One region of the Neorhizobium petrolearium genome, then DNA from elsewhere that is predicted to be linked to it. Evidence: predicted binding sites of a transcription regulator. Region 1 holds the regulator's gene; each other region holds the start of a gene.
The links. The regulator LexA, encoded in region 1, represses DNA repair genes until DNA is damaged. The targets are predictions, from matches to a motif close to TGTTCNNNNTGTGTTCNG.
Positions count from the first base shown of each region.

Region 1 (2,269 bases):
ACGGCCGCAGCTTCGATCCCGGCTTTCGCAAGCAGCACCTCTTCGAGCAGAGGCGCAAAATCGCCGGGCGATGCGGCCGAAAGAACGATCTCGCTCAAGCCGGTCACCGTATTGGAATGGCGTTCCAGTTCGCCTCGATCGGCCGGCAGGGGATTGATCCGCTGTGCGGAGAACAAGAAGAAGTCCGGCGCACGCTCGTCTCCCGCAAAGGCCAGCCGGAAGCTTGCCTCAGTCTCGGAACCATCCGGCATCTTCACGCCGCGGGAGAATTCCAGGATATCGCCCGCGGAAATCCCGCGCAGCCTGAAACGCGCGTGATCGGCTGCCGCATCGCCCGTGGCAACCGCGAGGGCCGAAAAGCCCTGCCTGTTACGCGCCTTGCGGAAGGCGAGATCCCGGGCGGTGAAGACATTGCCGCGCTTGGCCGCGGCTGCCGCCTGACGCCGGTTGGCGATCGCCAGCGGCTCCAGATAGGCCCCATCCGAGAAAAACACGCAGGCATTGGCCGTGCCGAAAGGATGAAAGGCCTCCGGCGCAACTGTAAATCCGAGTTCTGCCAGTCGTGAACGCGCGACGGCAAGGTCCGCCACCGGCAGAACGAGATGATCGATTAGTCTAGCATTCACGCGAGAGCCCCCAGAATCCGGAATCGCAGCACTACATTGGCAGCGGATCGGCTTCGAGCAAGTGGTGTCGGAAGAGATATGTTGCAGACATCCATGAAGAAAAATCATCATACTTCACGAAAATTTAGGGACTTGCGGAACACATATGGAACATATAGTGTATGTTCTTGATTTGTTTCCGACTCTCAAGGTGCCAAATATGCTCACGCGCAAACAGCAGGAATTGCTTCTGTTCATTCACGAACGCATGAAGGAATCCGGCGTGCCGCCCTCCTTCGACGAAATGAAGGACGCGCTCGACCTCGCGTCGAAGTCCGGCATCCACCGGCTGATCACCGCACTGGAGGAGCGCGGCTTCATCCGCCGCCTGCCGAACCGGGCACGTGCCCTTGAAGTCATCAAGCTGCCGGAAGCCTATCAGTCGAGCCTGCAGCCACGCCGCGGCTTCTCGCCGAGTGTTATCGAGGGCAGCCTCGGCAAGCCGCAGCCGGTCGCTGCCGCTCCGGCCAAGCCCGCAGCCAACGACGATCTCTCCAACGCCACCACGGTTCCCGTCATGGGCCGCATCGCCGCCGGCGTGCCCATCTCGGCGATCCAGAACAACACGCATGATATCGCAGTGCCCGCCGAGATGCTTGGTTCCGGCGAACATTACGCGCTGGAGGTCAAGGGTGATTCGATGATCGAGGCCGGCATCCTGGACGGCGACACGGTGATCATCCGCAACAGCAACACCGCCAATCCGGGAGACATCATCGTGGCGCTGGTGGACGAGGAGGAAGCGACGCTGAAGCGCTTCCGCCGCCGTGGCGCCTCGATCGCGCTGGAAGCCGCGAACCCGGCCTACGAAACACGGATATTCCCGCCCGACCGGGTAAAGGTTCAGGGCAAGCTGGTCGGCCTCATCCGCCGCTACCATTGATCAATTGCCGGAGCGGTTCCGGGAGCGCCGAGGCGAACGTCTTGTTCCGCCAGTCATAGTGGCGATGCCTGCTCCAGGGGCGGTCATGGCCGGCCATGGCGGGGCGAATAGTCCATTGCCGGATGTCGGCTGCGCCGTGCAGGGAAATTTCGAGCGCACCAGTCTTTCGCAAAGCATTGCCGTTGATCATCAATGCGCCGGAGCGGCAATGATCGAAACGGGCGCGCGGGGCGATGATGATATGGGCAGCATCGCAGGCCGCACCGGCATAACGGCTGTCTTCGACGGAGGCTATCATGGTGCCTCCGGAAGTTTTCACCCCGCAAAAGACACGCGGCTCGCAAACGAAATGACCGGCAGGCACCTGCCTGATGCGGGACCGCACTGCTTCGATTTCGGCCTGCGTCAGCTCGCGGCGCTCCTCAGATTTCCCATCGGGCGGTTTGTCTCCTGCTGATGACACGTCCGGTTTTATAGGATCGCCCAGGAGAAGTGCCCGTTTCCACTGGCCGTAGATGAAATCGGGCGGACGGGTGCGGTTGGTGGCAATGCCTTCCCTGCCTATCAGGGCAATCATCGTTCCGTCCTCGGAAACGAGAATATCCGGCAGGGGCTTCGATCGTTCGTGCCAGGAGAACAGCAATGCGGCGGCAACGAGCGGAATGCCGACCAGCCGAAGCCTGCTTCTCAAAAGTGTCAGCAGAAGAAAACCGGCCGTGGA
Region 1 is NZ_CP123000.1:1,689,785-1,692,053, reverse strand. Features, by position in the region: gene QEO92_RS08735 (VOC family protein) at 1-626, opposite strand, end outside; gene lexA (transcriptional repressor LexA) at 826-1,548, shown strand; gene QEO92_RS08725 (ComEC/Rec2 family competence protein) at 1,529-2,269, opposite strand, start outside.

Region 2 (2,269 bases), 480 kb from region 1:
GGAAAAGATCCGGCCCGGTCTGGCGATCGAGCTCGCCTCGACCGGCTGGTTCGGCTCGATGGCGATGGCGAAACGCTCTGGCGCCCAGAAATCGACGAGGATCGCCGACCGGTCGTCGATGGTGACGACATTGGTCTGTGTCGTGACGTTGTCGCCGATATTGACCGCGACGATGCCCGCAATCCCGTCGATCGGCGCTGCGATATCGCGACGTTTCAGATTGAGTTCAGCAGTGGAAAGGGCAAGCTTCGCCGCCTCTTCGGCGATCTGCGCATCGAACACGTCGAGGCGGGAGACCGACTGCAGGTTCTTGTAGGAGACGGATTTCTCCTGGGCGCTCCTGAGCGCCACCTCTGCCTTATCGCGCTCGATCATCTGTTCGTCGTCGTCGAGGCGGGCAAGCACCTGGCCCTTCACGACCTTCTGACCGGACGCGACCATGATCTCATGGATCGTACCGGAGGCCTGCGGCATGACGATGACGGACTGGATCGCCTCGCCGCTGCCGATCGCCGACAGGCGGTCGTTGACGGTGCCGGTCGAAACCGCCTCGGCGACCACCATGGTCGGGCGGTTGCCGCCGCCCTGGCCGCGCTGTCCGCCGGCACCCTGGCCGCTCCGGCCCGGCTGCTGCGCTGCAGCATTACCGCCGCCTGCGCCCTGCGCCGCGGGTTTCGCCTGTTCGGGACGGATCGCAGCCACCACCTGCCCCGGGACACCCATTCTCGCAAGGGTCTCACCGGCGCTCGGGACCATGAATATCCATAGACACAGGGCTCCGGCCAGGATCACGATACTCAGCAGAAGCTGTTTCCAAATCCGCATTCAGGTCTCCGGGTGGGGCGCATTCCAATTTCCAGAGCAAGTATCCTTTTTTGCATGTGCACAGGCAATGGGAGATTCGGTACCTTACGGAAATGTAACCTCACGAAATCTCACGGGTTTGTTAGATCGGATGCATACATGACGCCCCCGAATTGCGGTTTTCTGGCGGAGCAGCCATCCGCCACTCCACAATTTAGCCGGGACTTAAGGAGAGACTAGGAATAAAAGAGGAACATTTTCTGGTCTTTCAGGTCCGAATCATTACATTGGCCGCATGAGTAACAGTTTCGACGACATCCCGTTTTTCGACGAGGAGCCCGAACCGGCGCCGCGCAAGGCGCCTGCCCCGCCGCCTGCGGGAAATGCCGGGCTCGGCATCGCAGCGCGCGCCATGGCCGCCCGGGATCAGCATCGCGCCCCCGATTATCTGTCAGGCCTCAACCCGGAGCAGCGCGAGGCGGTCGAGACGCTGGACGGCCCCGTCCTCGTGCTCGCGGGCGCCGGTACGGGCAAGACGCGGGTACTGACGACACGCATCGCGCATATCCTTGAGACCGGCCGGGCCTTCCCCTCGCAGATATTGGCCGTCACCTTCACCAACAAGGCGGCCCGCGAGATGAAGGAGCGCATCGGCGTGCTCGTCGGCGGCGCGGTGGAAGGCATGCCCTGGCTCGGCACCTTCCATTCGATCGGCGTGAAGCTCCTGCGCCGCCACGCGGAACTCGCAGGGCTCCGCTCCGACTTCACCATTCTCGACACGGACGACGTCATCCGCCTCATCAAGCAGCTCATCCAGGCGGAGGGGCTCGACGACAAGCGCTGGCCGGCCCGGCAGTTCGCCGGCATGATCGACACTTGGAAGAACAAGGGCCTGCTTCCCGCCGATATCCCCGAAGGCGATGCGCGGGCCTTCGCGAACGGCAAGGGCCGCGAGCTTTACGCCGCCTATCAGGCGCGGCTCAAAACGCTGAACGCCTGCGACTTCGGCGACCTTTTGCTGCATCCGATCGCGATCTTCCGCCAGAACCCGGATATCCTGAAAGATTACCACAACAGGTTCCGCTATATCCTCGTCGACGAGTACCAGGATACCAACACCGCGCAATACATGTGGCTGCGCCTGCTCGCGCAGCGACCGAAGGGCGTGCCGCAGAATGTCTGCTGTGTCGGCGACGACGACCAGTCGATCTATGGCTGGCGCGGCGCGGAAGTGGACAATATCCTGCGCTTCGAGAAGGATTTTCCGGGCGCCAGGGTGATCAAGCTGGAGCGCAACTACCGTTCCACCGAGCATATTATCGGCGCCGCCGGCCATCTGATCGCCCATAACGAAGGCCGCCTCGGCAAGACGCTGTTCACCGACCGGGTGAACCCCGACGACGAGAAGGTCATCGTGCATGCCGCCTGGGATTCCGAAGAGGAGGCCCGCGCCGTCGGCGAGGAG
Region 2 is NZ_CP123000.1:2,171,608-2,173,876, forward strand. Features, by position in the region: gene QEO92_RS11050 (efflux RND transporter periplasmic adaptor subunit) at 1-825, opposite strand, end outside; gene QEO92_RS11055 (ATP-dependent helicase) at 1,100-2,269, shown strand, end outside.
Region 2: QEO92_RS11055 (ATP-dependent helicase) is a predicted target of LexA. The motif match lies at 1,043-1,060, and genes of this name have one in related genera.

Region 3 (2,269 bases), 1.2 Mb from region 1:
GGGGCCGGCTAGCGGCCCGCGCCCGGCCTCGTCGGTGCCGGCGACCGGCCAATGGCCGGCCTTGCGTGCCAGAAGTTCCAGGCTGAAATCCGGAACGAGCGGCACTTCTTCGAAAAGCATCGGAGAATCGGGTGACGTGCGAGGCAACATGGCGGCAACCTCGCACGCCGACCCGATCTCCTGCAACCCCGGACAAGCGATGCGGCGTCGCTATCCACCGGGGCGGCGGTGGAACCGGGGAGATTCCGGCACGCAATGGATGCGGGGAAGGTGCCGGAAAGAGAAAATCAAAAAATCGCAGGCTTCATGCCTGTCGTGCTCAAAGCAGTGAAAGCTGTATGCCTCCGCCGTCCGGCCGGATAAAAATGTCGTCGCGCAAAGGCAGGCCGCGGCGCACCATGCCGAGCCGCTTCACCGCCATCTCGAAGCGGCGGCCGATCTGCCATGCATAGGGGCCGGCACCCTTCATCCGCTTGCCCCACTCGGCATCATAGTCCTTGCCGCCGCGCATCGAGCGGATCAGCGACATCACGTGCCGGTAGCGGTTCGGATAGTTCTGCAGAAGCCAGTCGCGGAAGAGCGGGCTCACCTCCAGCGGCAGGCGGAGCAGAACATAGCTTGCCTCGGCTGCTCCTGCCGCATGGCCGGCTTCCAGAATGCGCTCGATCTCGTGATCGTTAAGCGCCGGGATCACGGGCGCCACCATGACCGCCGTCGGAATGCCGGCACCGGTCAGCGCCTTGATAGCGGTAAGACGCTTGGGAGGGGTCGAGGCGCGCGGCTCCATGGTGCGGGCCAGCTTGCGGTCGAGCGTCGTGACGGAAATGCCGACCTTCGCAAGCCCTTTCGAAGCCATTTCGGAAAGGATGTCGATATCGCGGGTGATCAGCGCCGATTTCGTCACGATAGCGACGGGATGGTTGGCCTTGTTCAGCACTTCGAGAATCTGCCGCATGATGCGCCATTCCCGCTCGATCGGCTGATAGGGATCGGTATTCGTCCCGATCGCGATCGCCCGCACCTTGTAGTCGGGCTTGCTCAGTTCCCTTTCGAGCAGCTTCGGCACGTCGGGCTTGGCGAAAAGCTTCGATTCGAAATCGAGTCCCGGCGAAAGCCCCATATAGCTGTGGGTCGGGCGTGCGAAACAATAGATGCAGCCGTGTTCACAGCCGCGATAGGGATTGATCGAACGGTCGAAGGAGAGATCGGGTGAATCGTTGCGGGTGATTGCCGTACGCGGCTTTTCCACCTGCACCTCGGTCTTGAACGGTTCCAGCTCCTCGATCGTCTGCCAGCCGTCGTCGAAAATCTCACGGCGCTCCTCCTCGAAGCGGCCGCTCGGATTCAAGCCCGCGCCGCGTCCGCGCCGACGGTCGACCTCTACCCTGAGGCCGGAGGACTTCACCAGCGCATCGGCAATATCCGCCGTATGGGCAGGCGCAAAGGCAGCCTGCCGCAAATGGGACAGCTCGTTCATCGGACGCTCCTGAAGGGGAAATTCCCCGTTCGTGATGATTAAATTCCTAGCCTCAAAACGAGAACATTGCAAGAACAAATTTTGAAAACGGTTTCTGGCATTCCCTGTTGCAATGCGGTAAATGTCAGGAATGCTGACTGTCATCATGGAATGCCGCGACCAGGAATCGGAGCTGGCGCAGACGCTCTCCATTCTTGTTTCCGCCGCGGTGGAAGGGCTTGTAAGCGATGTGGTGGTGCTCGATCACGGCTCGCGGGATGGAACCTCCCACGTCGCCGATGCGGCCGGCTGCCGTTTCCACACCCATTGGGAGATCAAGGACATCCTGCGCGGCGCGCGGGGGGAGTGGCTGCTTCTGGTGGAGCCGGGCGCGCGGCTGCAGGCCGGTTGGATCGACGAGGTGATGGAATATATCGCGCTCAACAAGCGGCCGGCCCGATTCGCGCCGTCGCGAACCTATCGGCGACCGTTCTTCAAGCGCATCGGGCGTGCGGTGCCGCCTCTGGAATACGGCCTGCTTTTGCCGAAACGACAGGCGATCGCGCTCGCCAAGTCCGGCATGGACCTGGAAGCGCTCGCCAGGGGGCAGAAGGCCTCGAAGCTCGTCAGCGAGATGATCCCTGCCTGGGTGGCGGCGTCAGCCCGCTGACTTATTTTCCGGCGCCCCGCTTCAAATGCTCGTCGAGCCGTGGCATGATTTCGATGAAATTGCAGGGCATGTGGCGATAGTCGAGCTGTGCCTTCAATATGCCGTCCCAGGCATCCTTGCAGGCGCCCGGCGAGCCCGGCAGC
Region 3 is NZ_CP123000.1:465,362-467,630, forward strand. Features, by position in the region: gene QEO92_RS02390 (ribonuclease HII) at 1-150, opposite strand, end outside; gene QEO92_RS02395 (PA0069 family radical SAM protein) at 320-1,477, opposite strand; gene QEO92_RS02400 (glycosyltransferase family 2 protein) at 1,608-2,126, shown strand; gene moaB (molybdenum cofactor biosynthesis protein B) at 2,128-2,269, opposite strand, start outside.
Region 3: QEO92_RS02395 (PA0069 family radical SAM protein) is a predicted target of LexA. The motif match lies at 1,537-1,554, and genes of this name have one in related genera.